4 regions of the Comamonas guangdongensis genome follow, and region 1 is predicted to be linked to each of the others. Evidence: predicted binding sites of a transcription regulator. Region 1 holds the regulator's gene; each other region holds the start of a gene.

Evidence for each region. The regulator sigma-54, encoded in region 1, starts transcription at its own class of promoters, with help from an activator protein. The targets are predictions, from matches to a motif close to TGGCANGNAANCTGCTTT.
Region 2: the regulator sigma-54 is predicted to act here: its motif matches at 1,880-1,897, upstream of pedF (cytochrome c-550 PedF).
Region 3: the regulator sigma-54 is predicted to act here: its motif matches at 2,408-2,425, upstream of AB6724_RS07955 (TorF family putative porin).
Region 4: the regulator sigma-54 is predicted to act here: its motif matches at 2,551-2,568, upstream of AB6724_RS14780 (ammonium transporter).

Annotation. Positions count from the first base shown of each region.
Region 1 is NZ_JBFYGN010000016.1:98,153-101,793, reverse strand. It holds gene lptB (LPS export ABC transporter ATP-binding protein) at 1-355, shown strand, start outside; gene AB6724_RS14540 (RNA polymerase factor sigma-54) at 418-2,013, shown strand; gene AB6724_RS14535 (aspartyl/asparaginyl beta-hydroxylase domain-containing protein) at 2,176-3,096, opposite strand; gene AB6724_RS14530 (tRNA-binding protein) at 3,256-3,594, opposite strand.
Region 2 is NZ_JBFYGN010000026.1:32,541-36,181, forward strand. It holds gene AB6724_RS18360 (sigma-54-dependent Fis family transcriptional regulator) at 1-1,613, opposite strand, end outside; gene pedF (cytochrome c-550 PedF) at 1,943-2,428, shown strand; gene AB6724_RS18370 (hypothetical protein) at 2,508-3,041, opposite strand; gene AB6724_RS18375 (pyridoxamine 5'-phosphate oxidase family protein) at 3,065-3,469, opposite strand; gene exaC (acetaldehyde dehydrogenase ExaC) at 3,596-3,641, opposite strand, start outside.
Region 3 is NZ_JBFYGN010000007.1:47,661-51,301, forward strand. It holds gene AB6724_RS07945 (Bug family tripartite tricarboxylate transporter substrate binding protein) at 1-642, shown strand, start outside; gene AB6724_RS07950 (sulfatase family protein) at 802-2,130, shown strand; gene AB6724_RS07955 (TorF family putative porin) at 2,468-3,220, shown strand; gene AB6724_RS07960 (P-II family nitrogen regulator) at 3,239-3,577, shown strand; gene AB6724_RS07965 (ammonium transporter) at 3,610-3,641, shown strand, end outside.
Region 4 is NZ_JBFYGN010000017.1:43,892-47,532, forward strand. It holds gene AB6724_RS14765 (helix-turn-helix transcriptional regulator) at 1-424, shown strand, start outside; gene AB6724_RS14770 (glutathione S-transferase family protein) at 523-1,164, shown strand; gene gspF (type II secretion system inner membrane protein GspF) at 1,292-2,515, shown strand; gene AB6724_RS14780 (ammonium transporter) at 2,640-3,641, shown strand, end outside.

The DNA of each region.
Region 1 (3,641 bases):
GCTGCGCGTCGACCATCTGCGCCAGTCGCCCGCGCTGGCGCTGTCCGGCGGCGAGCGCCGTCGCGTGGAAATCGCGCGTGCCCTGGCCACGCAGCCGCGCTTCATTCTGCTGGACGAGCCTTTTGCCGGCATCGACCCGATTGCCGTGATCGAGATCCAGCGCATCATCGGCTTTCTCAAGGAGCGCGGCATAGGCGTGCTCATCACCGACCATAACGTGCGCGAGACGCTGGGCATCTGCGACCACGCGTTCATCATCAGCGACGGCCATGTGCTGGCCGAAGGCACGCCCGAGGAGATCGTGGAGAACGCCGATGTGCGCCGCGTTTATCTGGGCGAGCACTTCCGCATGTAAGAGCCCCGTATGCCTGCACGCCATTCCGCTTTCATCGTTGTGCCAATGCGGGAGGTTTGCTCTTGAAGCCAGGCCTGTCGCTACGCGTTTCGCAGCATCTGTCGCTCACGCCCCAGCTGCAGCAATCCATTCAGCTGCTGCAGCTGTCCACGCTGGAGTTGGCGCAGGAAGTCGAGCAGATGCTGATCGACAACCCGTTTCTCGAGCAGGCCGGCGACGAGGGCGATGCGGGCGGCGACGCTCCTGCCGAGATAGCGGCTGGCGCTGCCGAAGCCAGTGCTCCCGAGGTGTTTTCGTCGGAAAAGGAAGTGGCAACTGCGCAGACAGCTTCCGAATCCGTAGCGGAAACCGCGGCGCCCGAGACTCCCGAAACCCTGAATTGGGAGGCCGAGGGCCTCGACGGCCAGGACGGCGAATGGGGGGGCGAGGCCAGCAGCGAATGGGAGGCGGCCGGCAGCTCCACGCGCAACCGCGAGGGCGACGATGAAACCGACGCCATAGACCTGGCCCGCGGCCACGAGAGCCTGACCGAATTTCTGCACCGCCAGGCGCTGAGCCTGCATCTGGGGGCCGAGGACTGTGCGGCCCTGCGCTTTCTCATCGAGTCGCTGAGCGACGACGGCTATCTCGAAGACTCGCTGGCCGAACTGGCCCGGAGCCTGGCTGGCGAGGACCTGGAGGAGCGCGAGGAGCTGGAGCAGCGCTTTGCGATTGCGCTCAGGCTGCTGCAAAGCCTGGAGCCCGTGGGCGTGGGCGCGCGTGACCTGGCCGAATGCCTGCAGCTGCAGCTGCGCGAGCTGATCCGCAGCGCCGAGGACGAGGGCACGACCGAGGCGCGCATGAACCAGCTGCTGCTGGCCCGTTCCATCTGCGCCCAGCCCATGGACCTGCTGGCGCGGCGCGATCTGCGCAAGCTCGCCAGCCTGTGCGGCGCACGCGAGGAACAGCTGCGCGAAGCCATGGCCTTGATTGCACGCCTGGAGCCGCGCCCGGGCCGGCGCTTTGCCGACGTGGAGCGCCAGATCGTCGTGCCCGATGTCATCGTGCGCCCGGTGCGCGCCGGCTCGGGTCGCATGGATTTCGCCGTGCAGCTCAACCCCGACGTCATGCCCAAGCTCAAGGTGCACGATGTCTATGCGGGCGTGCTGCGCCGCCACAAGAGCAGCGAAGGCCATGCGGTGCTGCAGCAGCAGCTGCAGGAGGCGCGCTGGTTCATCAAGAACATCCAGCAACGCTTCGACACCATATTGCGCGTCTCCGAAGCCATCGTGGAGCGGCAGAAGAACTTCTTCGTGCATGGCGAGTTGGCCATGCGCCCGCTGGTGCTGCGCGATATCGCCGACACTCTGGGCCTGCACGAATCCACCATCAGCCGCGTGACCACGGCCAAGTACATGGCCACGCCCCAGGGCACCTTCGAGCTCAAGTACTTCTTCGGCTCGGGCCTGGGTACGGAAACCGGCGGCAGCGCCTCGAGCACGGCCGTGCGCGCACTGATCAAGCAGTTTGTCGATGCCGAAGATCCGAAAAAGCCGCTATCGGATGCCAAGCTGGCCGATATGCTCAAGGAGCAGGGCATAGAGTGCGCGCGCCGCACCGTGGCCAAATACCGCGAGCAGCTCAAGATTCCGACCACCACGCTGCGCAAGGCGCTGTAGCGAATTCAAAAAACAAAAAGCCGTTGAATACATCAGCGGCTTTTTGGTTGGGGCATACGGCCTGATGAAGCAAGCCCCAAGTGAGAGACAGCGAGCAAGAGCCGCCTCGCGGCGAGGCTGTCGTCCCCCTTGGGGGAAGGCGCAAAGCGCCTCAGGGGGTTATCAAGAAACCATCCACCAGATAAACCAGACCAGCACGCCGATCATCAGTCCGAACTTGAGAATCTTGTAGAAGGTCGGATTCCAGTCGCGGAAGGCGCGGCGGTATTTGCCCGCGTAGAACGAGATCTTGAACAGCTTGCTGATCATGCCGCGCGGGTCGCCCTCGTTGTTGGGCGAGCTGGCCGCGGCCACCACGTTCTTGCCCAGCCAGTGGTTGAGCCACTGGGCAAAGCCGTTGGTCATGGGACGCTCCACGTCGCAGAACAGCACGATGCGGTTGCCTTCGCTGCGGTTCTCGGCCCAGTGCATATAGGTCTCGTCGAAGATCACGCCCTCGCCCTCGCGCCAGCTATAGGGCTGGCCGTCCACCTCGATCATGCAGCGGTCGTCGTTGGGGGCTAGCACGGCCAGGTGGTAGCGCAGCGAGCCCGCGTAGGGGTCGCGGTGCAGATTGAGCTTGGCGCCCGGCGGCAGCTCGGCGAACATGGCCGCCTTCACGTTGGGAATGGACTGGACCAGGGCCGTGGTCTTGGGGCACAGCTCCATGGCCGAGGGGTGGGCGTCGCCATACCATTTGAGGTAGAAGCGCTTCCAGCCGGTCTTGAAGAAGGAGTTGAAGCCCGCATCGTCGTTGTTGGCCGCGGCCTTGATCTGCATGTTCTTCTGCAGATTGACGGCTTCCTCGCGGATCTCGCGCCAGTTGGCCTGCAGCGGCGCCAGCTCGGGGAAGGTGCTGGTGGGCAGGTAGGGCGTGCGCGGCACCTTGCTGAACATCAGCATGAAGACGTTGAACGGCGCGGTGAACGTCGAGTGGTCGAACAGCTGGCGCAGCACCTTGTGCCGCACCTTGCCGCGCAGGTGCATGTACAGCCCGCAGCCAAAGAAAAGCAGCACCAGTGCCAGGACGATGATTTTTGCCATAACTTCCAATTTTACCGGGGGGCTCGGAACGGGGCCATGGGGCAGATCAAACCGGCGTCGCTTGAGGGAGTATCGAGACGTCGACGATCTCCCCGCGCGGGTTGCTCGCGATGTGTATGGAGTGCGCTAGATGGCCCAGGCCACGGCACTGCCGCGCGCCTACAGCAGCCTAGTGCCCAGCGGCACATGTTGATCTGGCACGCATAGCGCCACATGGCCGTCGGCATTGTGAAAGCCGGTGACCAGGCATTCGCTCATCAAAGGACCGATCTGCTTTTTGGGAAAGTTCACCACGGCCACGACCAGGCGGCCGACCAGCTCCTCGGGCCGGTAGAGCTGGGTGATCTGGGCGCTGGACTTGCGCAGACCCAGTTCAGGGCCGAAGTCCACCTGCAGCTTGTAAGCGGGCTTGCGCGCTTCCTCGAACACCTCTGCCTGCACCACGCGGCCCACGCGCAGCTCCACCTTCATGAAGTCGTTCCAGCTGATTTCTTCCATGTCTTGTTGCTCCTTGGGCCCGCATCATGCCCGTGCCGCGGCGCCCA
Region 2 (3,641 bases), on a different contig from region 1:
GGCGCGATGTCCATCTGCTGTCCGCTGGCGCACAGCGACTGCAGCACCTTCCTCACCACCAGTTCGAAGTCGCTGCGCTCGCGCAGCGCGGGCAGGCGCACGACCAGGCCGTTGAGGCGGTAGTAGAGGTCCTCGCGGAACTCGCCGCGCGCAATCATTTCCTTGAGGTTCTTGTGGGTGGCGCTGATCACGGTGACGTCCACCTCCACCTCCTTGCCCGCGCCCAGCGGGCTGACCTTGCGCTCCTGCAGCACGCGCAGCAGCCGCGCCTGCAGATGCTTGGGCATGTCGCCGATCTCGTCGAGGAACAGGGTGCCGCCATGGGCCTGGGCGATCTTGCCCATGGCGCCTTTCTTGCGTGCGCCCGTGAAAGCGCCTTCCTCGTAGCCGAAGAGCTCGGCCTCGATCAGCGACTCGGGGATGGAGGCACAGTTGACGGGGACAAAGGGCTGGCCCGCACGCGCGGAGTCGTTGTGTATGGCCTGGGCCAGCAGGTCCTTGCCGGAGCCGGTCTCGCCGAGGATCATCACCGGAATGTCGCGGTCCGCGACCCGGCGCAGCTTGTGGATGATGGCGGCTATCTGCGGGTCGCCGGTGTCCAGGTACTGCAGCGAGGAGAAATGCGGCTTGCGCTGTGCGGCGGAGCGCGGCGGTTCGGCAGGCTGCACGGGCGCCAGCTGCGGTGCGGCCCAGGGGCTGGCGGGCTTGGCTTCGGCGCGGCACCAGACCGCGACGCCGTTGTGCATGCACAGCTGCCTGGGCGCCTGGACCGAGCCGCCGAACAGCTCGAACAGCGCGGAGATGGGCAGGTCGAACAGCGAGGAAAAAGTATGCGCCTGCAGAGCGTTGAACGAGAGCCCGAGCTGGAACTGGGCGCTGCGGTTGGCCGAGAGAAAACGGCCTTCGGGCGTGAAAACGGCAATCCCTTCCACCAGCGTGCCGAGGAACTCCGGACGCGAGTGGAAGTGCAGGCGCACGGCCTTGGGGAAGCTGCCCGCGAACATATGGTTCTCTATCATCTGCGCCGACATGCGCACCAGCGCCAGCGTGTGCTGGTGGTGGCTGCGATGGTCGCCGGTGACGTCGAGCGCGCCTACGACCTGGCCATAGGGATCGAAGATGGGCGAGCACGAGCAGGTCAGCGACTTGTTGGCGCTCATATAGTGCTGGCTGCCGTAGATGGTGATGGGCTCTTCCTCGCTGAGCGCCGTGCCTATGGCATTGGTGCCCTTGGTTTTCTCCGACCAGTCCATGCCGGGAATCAGGGCCACGCGCGAGGCTTTTTCGAGAAAGTCGTTGTCGCCGAGGGAGTGCAGCACCATGCCCTTGGCCGAGGTCAGCAGCACCATGCTGTGGGTGTTGGCAATCTGCTCGTACAGCGTCTCCATCACCGGAGCCGCATGCTGGAACAGCAGGCGGCTTTCCTCGAGCATATCGCTGAGCCGGCCCTTGGCGAGGCTGCTGCAGTCGGGCTCGTCGTGGATGGCCACGCCATAGGACTGGGAGCGCTGGTGCGCCTTGTCTATCACCTCGGTGTGATGATGTCCGATAGATATCGGGCTTGAAGCAGCATTCCGGTGCCCGGAGATGCTACCGAAGGAACCTGTGTTCATAGTGTCTCCTGGGGGCTGGAGGGCGAGGTCTCCAGCGAGCTGCCGCCAGTTCGGATCGGTGTGCCTGGCCATGCGGCAGGCCCGATCTTTTTTTCTGCATGGATTGTCCCGGCACCGGGGCTTGCCGGCAACATGGATATCCCGGGGCGGCTTGGGCCGCAGGCCGGCCAGGGCTGTTCCAGACTGTGACAGTGAGCCCCTGCGCACCCCGGGTTTTGCTGCAATTTGAGACAGAGGGCCCGATGGCGGAGGCGATGCCCCGGACATGGCCCGCATATTGCTTTTGGCTCAGGGAAGCTTTTCGAAAATTCCAAACCGGAGACACCCTGATGAAGCGATTTTTTCCGCGCCTGCCAAGGCAGGCCCTGCTGGCCCTGAGCCTGGCCTGCAGCGTATCGGCCGCCATGGCCCATGGCGATGTGGTCCCCCAGGCCGTAGATACGAGCACCCTGCCCCAGCTCGGCAGCAAATGGCTGGAGGCCAATCCCTATGACAAGAGCAGCCCGGCGCGCCCGGAGGCGCTGCGCATAGGCAGCTCGGCCTACAACCAGAACTGCGCGCGCTGCCATGGGCTGGAGGCAATCTCGGGCGGCATCGCGCCGGATCTGCGCAAGTTCGACGAGGAGTGCAGCGGCCTGGCCGATGCCGGCAAAAAAGCCGCTTGCTACAAGGAGATGGACGACTACTACGTGGGCACGGCGCGGCGCGGGCGCACGCGCGACGGGCGCGTCTACATGCCGCCCTTCGAGGGCACGCTGTCGCAGGAGGCCATCTGGGCCATACGTACCTATCTCGAAGTGCGCCGCGATCAGTGAGCGGATCGGCAACCGGGGCCGCCGCTGCAGCCGGCGGCCTTTTTGCAGGCGTCGCGGAGAAGAGTTTTCTTGCGCGGGCTCAGCCCGCGGCTTTCTTCAGGCGCACGATGCGCGCCCCGCAATTCGCATAGGCCTGCGCCACGCGCATCTGCATCAGCCGGTAGCCGGCCGGGCGCTGGAAGTCCGGCAGCGCCTCGCCGGCAGCCTGATGCAGCTCGCCGTTGACGCGAAAACGCGCGCCGCGCGCAAAGTCCACAAAGATCATGCCGGCCCGGCAGCCGCTCTGCTGGCTCAGCTGCAGCAGGCGCCGGCCTTCGTCCTCAGGCAGCAGAAAGAAAAAGCTTTGCGCATCGCCGAAGGCGAGCAGCGGGTAGCAGCCCTGCGCGGTCTGCGCACAGGCCAGCATCTGCGTGTGGATGGCGTCGCCGTCCTGCACGCTGAGAAAGAAAAACGGCTGACTGGCGATGAAGCGCGCCTGGCCCGCGCTCAGCCGGTCGCCGATGCTCCCCTTCATCTCGCGGGCCTCGGCCTCCACGCCGAAGCGGCGCTGCGCCGCGCGCTCGCCGGGGTGGAAGATATCGCGTTCGCAGGGATCTTCGAGAATGATGCGCATCGCAGCTCCTGGCGTGGCTGAACTCAGGCCGGAACCAGCGGCGGCAGCCCCGCGACCGCAGCGCGCTGCACCCGGTCCACCGCGACGGCGATGGTGCGCGCTGCCGCCGGCCAGCTTGGATGAGGCCCGGCGAGCTGCGCGAGGCCCTGCAGCAGCACGGTGGACTGCCGCTCGAAATCGACGAACAGCAGCGCGATCCGCGGCTGCTCCAGCAGATTGCCTATGCTGTTGAACAGATTGTTGCCCGCGTAGTCGGGCAGCAGCAGCCGTCTGTGGTCCAGCACCTGCAGCAGGGGCTCGGCAAGGCCCCGGGTCTCGCAGCCGCGATAGGAGCAGTCGCAGTCGCCTGCGGCGCTGGCCGAGCCCAGCAGACAGAACGGCTGGGCTTCGAGCCAGGGCTTGAGGGCGGCTAATGAAGTCTCGGCCATAGCAGTCATTGACTACGCATTACGCACAACACCTGCCGCCATCCATTGGCGCTTGCCGTACCGCGGCTGTGCTCCCCCTCCCGCGCTGCGAGAGAGGGGGAAGGCGCGCAGCGCCTCGGGAGGGGCTTAGAAAAATCCCATGGCCTTGGGGTTGTAGCTGACCAACAGGTTC
Region 3 (3,641 bases), on a different contig from region 1:
TACGACCCCGAGAAGGACTTCAGGCCCGTCAGCGAGGTCAACCGCTACGAGTTCGGCCTGGCCGTCTCCACCGCCGTGCCGGTCAAGCAGCTGTCCCATCTGTTTGCCTGGCTCAAGGCCAATCCCGAGCACGCCAATTTCGGCGTGCCCGCCACGGGCAGCCTGCCGCATTTCTTCGCGCTGATGCTGGGCGAGACGGCCAGGGTTCCGGTCGAGGTCGTGGGCTACAAGGGTTCGGGCCCGCTGCTCAGCGATCTGCTGGGCGGCCAGGTCCCCATCGCCGTCGACACCTTCGACACCCAGATCGCCCAGCACGAAGCCGGCAAGCTGCGAGTGCTGGCCGTCTCGGGCGAGAAGCGCAGCCCCATGGCGCCCGACATTCCCACGCTCAAGGAACTGGGCCTGAACCTGGTCGGCACCGGCTGGAACACCTTGTTCGCGCCGGCCAGCATGGCGCCGGCCACGGTGCAGCGCCTGGCCGAGCTGGTGCAGGAGGTGATGAAGGACCCGGACACACAGCAGAAGTTTGCGGCCTCCAAGCTGGAGCCCGTGGTCAGCAGCGCCGCCGAGACCGACAGCAGGCTCAAGGCCTACCGCGCGCAATGGGCACCCGTGGTCAAGCGCTCGGGCTTCAAGCCTTGAAGGCCCATGAATTGAGGAGCTGCCAGCGCAGGTGCTGTGAGCATTTCAAGTCTTTAATGACTTGTAATTCATAGCCATCAGGCGCAAGCCGCTTCTGTTTTTGAAACCCACCGCATGTCGCGCCGGTTCGCCGGAACGGCCTGCAACTTTCTCTTCACCATGGCTGATCCCCGTCCCAATCTGATCTTCATCCTGGCCGATGACCTAGGCTATGCCGACCTGGGCTGCACCGGCGCGCGCGACGCGCACAACAACGCCTGCGATGTCTCGCCACGGCTCGATGCCATGGCGGCCCAGGGCCTGCGCTTCACGCGCGGCTACTCGAATTCGGCCGTGTGCTCGCCCACGCGCTTTGCGCTGGCCACGGGCCGCTGGCAATACCGGCTGCGCGGCGCGGCCGAAGAGCCCATCGCCAGCGCCCATGGCGACAAGGTGCTGGGCCTGCCGCCCGGTCACCCCACGGTGGCCTCGCTGCTGCGCGATGCCGGCTATGCCACGGCCCTGGTCGGCAAATGGCATCTGGGCTACCCGCCGCACTTCGGCCCGCGCCGGTCCGGCTACGAGGAGTTCTACGGCTTTCATGCGGGCGGCGCCGACTACTTCGCGCACTGCGATCCGCGCGGCCGCCCCGACTTCTGGCTCAACGAAGAGCCGCATGAGGAGGACGGCTATCTGACCGATCTGCTGAGCCTGCGCGCCGTGGACTTCGTCAGACGCCAGTCGGCCGACCAGCCCTTCTACCTGTCGCTGCACTACAGCGCGCCGCACTGGCCCTGGCTCACGCGCGAGGACCGCGCGGAGTCCGAGCGCCTCAAGGGCATGGGCAAGCATGTGGACGGCGGCTCCATCGCCACCTACCAGCGCATGATCCACCACATGGACGAGGGCATAGGCTGGCTGCTCGATGCGCTGGAGGAAAAAGGCATGAGCGAGAACACCCTCATCGTCTTCACCAGCGACAACGGCGGCGAGCGCTTTTCCAACAACTGGCCGTTCGTGGGCCAGAAGATGGATCTGCTCGAGGGCGGCATCCGCGTGCCGCTGCTGGCGCGCTGGCCCGCGCGCATGGCCGCGGGCGCGGTCTGCACCACGCCCAATCTGACCATGGACTGGTCGGCCAGCTTTCTCGATGCCGCCGGCGTCGAGCCCGCGGCCGACTATCCGCTGGACGGCATCAGCCTGCTGCCGCTGATGCAGGCGCCGGACTGGAGCCCCGAGCGCGATCTGGCCTGGCGCATGAAGCACCGCGAACAAAAAGCCCTGATCCGCGGCGACTGGAAATATCTGCAGGTAGAGGGCATCGAATACCTGTTCAACCTCGCGGCCGACCCGCGCGAGCGCGCCAATCTGCGCGAGCGCGAGCCGCAGAAGCTGGCCGAGCTGCGCAGCGCCTGGCAGAGCTGGGACGCGGGCCTGCCGCCGATTCCCGAGGAGGCCAAGGTCTCCCTGGTCTTCAGCCGAAACGACCTGCCCCAGGCCAGTTTCTAAGAACCGGTCAACGCGACCCGCCCACTCCCGACCCGCTGCCGACCCAGCGGGTTATTTTTTGCCCCAATTTGGTGCATATCGCTCATGCGAACCGGCGCACGGCGCAGGCCTCCAAGCGCGGCACCGTATCGGTGCATTTCCAGATCTATCCTGTAACAGGCGACGTGAGCTGCACCCGGATTTACGGCAAAAAGATAGCCGCATGCGCAATGCAGATCAGCGAATCCGCTCTTTTTTACTCCTGCAACAAAGGCTTTCCAAAACTGCAACTTGAAGCTGGCACGGTCTGTGCTTTTACCGGTTATCACAGATTTTTTACAAACCGGAGGAAATCAGAATGCCCAGTTTCGCTGCCAGCCGTTTCAAGACCTTCGCCAAGACCGCCGGCCTGGCCTGCGCCGTCGCAGCCCCCCTTTGGGCCCAGGCCCAGCTGTCGGGCAACGTCGCCGTGACCACCGACTACAAGTTCCGCGGCCAGGACCAGGATGCGAGCCGCAACAAGGCCGTCAAGCCGGCCCTGCAAGGAGGTTTTGACTACGCGTTTGGCGACAGCGGCTTCTATGTAGGCAACTGGAACTCCTCGGTGGACTGGCTGCCGGGCAACTCCATAGAAATGGATTTCTACGGCGGCTACAAGTTCAAGGCCGCCGACGTGGACTGGGATGTGGGCGCCCTGACCTATGTCTACCCCGGCAACGGCCATGGCAACACGACCGAGATCTACGGTGCGGCCACCTACGGCGCTTTCACGGCCAAGTACTCGCACACCGTGTCCGAGGACTATTTCGGCTGGGCCGGCGCCAAGGCGGGTTCGGGCCTCAAGGGCCGCAACACCGGTTATCTGCAGTTCTCCTACAGCCAGGAAGTGATGCCCAAGGTCACACTCAAGGCTGCGCTGGGCTACACGCATTTCTCCAGCGACATCCGGGACACGGGCGTGCCCAACTATATTGACTACAGCGTGGGGGGTGCTTACGACCTCGGCGACGGCTTCTCGCTGGCCGCCGCCGTGGCTGGCGCCAACAAGAAGTCCTTTTTCGGTGACGTGAACAAGACACGTCTGATTCTGACGCTGGCCAAGACTTTTTAATCCTTCAGGAGCCCAGTCATGAAAATGGTGATCGCCATCATCAAACCCTTCAAGCTCGACGAGGTGCGCGAAGCCCTGTCGCAAATCGGTGTGCAAGGCATTACCGTGACCGAGGTCAAGGGCTTCGGCCGGCAGAAGGGGCATACCGAGCTCTACCGCGGTGCCGAGTATGTGGTGGACTTCCTGCCCAAGCTCAAGATCGAGGCCGCTGTTGCCGACGATCTGGTGGACGCCGCCATCGACGCCATCGAAGGCGCGGCCCGCACCGGCAAGATCGGCGACGGCAAGATCTTCATCCAGCCGCTGGAGCAGTCCATCCGCATCCGCACCGGCGAGACCGGCGAGTCGGCCCTGTAAGCATCCTTGGACCCATTTTGAGAAAGAGTGCCATGACCAAAAAGCTCTTGAGTGCAGGCCTGGG
Region 4 (3,641 bases), on a different contig from region 1:
CCTGCAGGCCGATCCGCAGCTGGCCCAGGCCGCCGGCACGGCCATGGACCGCATCCGCAGCGCGCTGCCGCTGGATCTGCGCATTGCCGTCGACACCAGCGGCCTGCTGGTGCCCAATATGCAGGACTCGGTCCGGTCCGAGCCCTGGCAGACGGCGCTGCGCCGCGCCATACGCGCCGAGCACAAGGTGGTGCTGCACTACCAGGACCAGCATGGCACGCCGACCCGGCGCCGGGTCTGGCCGTTTGCCATGGCCTATTTCGAGCGCTCCCGCGTGGTTTCGGCCTGGTGCGAGCTGCGCCAGGACTTCCGCCACTTCCGCGCCGACCGCGTGCATGCCATGGAAGACCTGGGCGAACGCTATCCGCACCGGCGCCAGGAGCTGATACAGCGCTGGCTGGAGCAGACCGGCTATTCGATCTGAGCCCCAGCGGCCCGCTCACGCTGCTGACAGAAACTGTCAGCCCCCGCTCCTACATTGGCTGCATGGCGTTTTTGCCATGCCCATTCAGGAGAACTTCCATGTCCCAAGCCACCGCCCCCACACTGCGCTTCTACAGCAACCCCATGTCCCGTGCGCGCACGGTGCGCTGGATGCTCGAAGAGTGCGGGGCCGAGTATGAAACCGTGGAGCTCGAATACGGCCAGGCCATGAAGACGCCGCAATATCTGGCCATCAATCCCATGGGCAAGGTGCCGGCGCTGCAACACGGAGATGCCGTGATCACCGAGACCGGCGCCATCCTGGCCTATCTGGCCGAGCTGTTTCCCGCCAAGCATCTGGCCCCGCCCCAGGGCAGCCCGGAGCGCGCCGCCTATCTGCGCTGGCTGTTCTTTGTCGCCGGCCCCGTGGATGCAGCCATCCACGCCCGAATCGAAGGCTGGCTGGAAAACCAGACCGACAGGCAGGCCACGGCGGCCGGTTTTGGCCGCTTCGACGATGTGGTGCGCACGCTGCAGCAGGCCGTGGCCGGCAAGCGCTATGTGTGCGGCGAGCATTTCACCGCCGCCGACCTGTATCTGGCCAGCTATATAGGCTGGGGCATGATGCAGGGCTCGCTGCCCGCGCTGGCCGAGTTCAAGGCCTATGCCCAGCCCCTGTTGCAGCGTGCGGCCTCCGTGCGCGCCGATGCTCTCGACGGGCCCATGGCCGTCGCCGCCTGAGCTGCGGCCCGCGCTCGCCAGCCCCGTGGGCGGATTCGGGACGCCAGGGGTTCGGCAAAAGCAGATCGGCTGACATCAATAGTCGCTACCATCTGCGGCAAGACTCCCAAAGCACAACGATCCGCGCATGCCCGCCTTTACCTTTGAAGCCCTGGACGCCCAGGGCCAGACCCGCAAGGGCACCCTGGAAGCCGACAACGCCCGCGCCGCGCGCAGCCAGCTGCGCAACCAGGCGCTGGTGCCCTTGCAGGTGGAACCCGTGGCCGCGGGCCGGAGCAAGGCGGGCGCGGCATCGGCCGGCTGGTTCACGCGCCCGGTGTTCAACTCCACGGCCCTGGCCGTATGGACGCGCCAGCTCTCGGGGCTGGTCGGCTCCGGCCTGCCCATAGAGCGCGCTCTGGCGGCCCTGGCCGAGGAGGCCGACGAAGAGCGCCAGCACCAGCTGGTCGCAGCCCTGCGCGCCGAGGTCAATGCAGGCTCCAGCTTTGCGCGCGCCCTCGAGCAGCATCCGCGCGAGTTTTCCGACATCTATTGCGCCGTCATAGGCGCGGGCGAAGCCAGCGGCAGCCTGGGGCCGGTGCTCGAGAATCTGGCCGACGATCTGGAAGCGCGCCAGGCCCTGCGCTCCAAGCTCATAGGCGCCTCGCTCTACCCGGCCATAGTCACGCTGGTGGCCATCGTCATCGTGATCTTTCTCGTCAGCTATGTGGTGCCCCAGGTCGCCAGCGTGTTTGCGGGCACCAAGCGCGCGCTGCCGTTTCTCACCGTGGTCATGCTCGCCATCAGCGACTTCGTGCGCCACTATGGCTGGGCCATGCTGGCCATGCTGCTGCTGGGCGGCGCGGGCCTGCGCCTGGCCCTGAAGAACGAGGCCTTCCGCGAGAGCTTTGATGCCAAGTGGCTGCGCCTGCCGCTGGTCGGCCGGCTCGCACGCAGCTATAACGCGGCGCGCTTTGCGGGCACGCTGGCCATGCTGGCGGGCGCCGGCGTGCCCATCCTCAAGGCTTTGCAGGCGGCGGCCGAGACCTTGAACAACCGCGCGCTGCGCGCCGATGCCATGGACGCTCTGGCCCTGGTGCGCGAAGGCGCGCCGCTGGCCTCGGCTCTGGCACAGAAAAAGCGCTTTCCGGGCCTGGTCGCCATGTTCGCGCGCCTGGGCGAGCAGACCGGCCAGCTGCCGCTGATGCTGCAGCGTGCGGCCACCCAGCTGTCGAACGAGGTGCAGCGCCGCGCCATGCATCTGGCCACGATTCTGGAGCCGCTGCTCATCGTGGCCATGGGCCTGGTGGTGATGCTCATCGTGCTGGCCGTGCTCATGCCCATCATCCAGCTCAACCAGTTCGTCAAATAGGCTTGCGGCCCGGCCGCTCCTCTGCATGCGCCGCATGGCGCAGTTTTTGCTTGCTTTTAGTGCATTGCGTGCCTGACACGCAATTTCGCACCAATACATAGCAAATTTCAGCTGGAGCGCTTTCATGGAAGCACTAAAACAGGGCGCAGACGCCCTGTTCATTTTGATGGGCGCGGTCATGGTCCTGGCCATGCACGCGGGTTTCGCATTTCTGGAGCTGGGGACCGTGCGGCGCAAGAACCAGGTCAATGCACTGGTCAAGATCCTGGTCGACTTCTCGGTCTCTACCGTGGTCTATTTCGTGGTCGGCTACGGCGTGGCCTACGGCACGCACTTTTTCGTGGGCGCCGAACAGCTGGCCGCGTTCAACGGCTATGCGCTGGTCAAATTCTTCTTTCTGCTGACCTTCGCGGCCGCCATCCCGGCCATCATCTCGGGCGGCATCGCCGAGCGCGCCAAATTCTGGCCGCAGCTGCTCGCCACGGCCCTCATCGTCGGCCTGATCTACCCCTTCTTCGAAGGCATTGCCTGGAACCAGCATTTCGGCGTGCAGGCCTGGATCAAGTCGCTGACCGGCGCCGAGTTCCATGACTTCGCGGGCAGCGTGGTCGTGCATGCCGTGGGCGGCTGGATCGCGCTGGGCGCCGTGCTGCTGCTGGGCCCGCGCCGCAACCGCTACCGCCGTGATGGCGCGATTGCCGCCACCCCGCCGTCCAGCATTCCGTTTCTGGCGCTGGGCGCCTGGATCCTGACCGTGGGCTGGTTCGGCTTCAATGTGATGAGCGCCCAGACCCTGGACAAGATCTCGGGCCTGGTCGCCGTGAATTCGCTGATGGCCATGGTCGGCGGCACGCTGGCGGCCCTGCTGCTGGGCAAAAACGACCCCGGCTTTGTGCACAACGGCCCGCTGGCCGGCCTGGTCGCGGTCTGCGCGGGCTCGGACCTGATGCACCCGCTGGGCGCACTGGCCGTGGGCGCGGCAGCCGGCGCCATCTTCGTGGCCATGTTCACGCTGACCCAGAACCGCTGGAAGATCGACGATGTGCTGGGCGTGTGGCCGCTGCACGGTCTGTGCGGTGCCTGGGGCGGTGTCGCGGCCGGAATTTTCGGCACCAAGGCTCTGGGC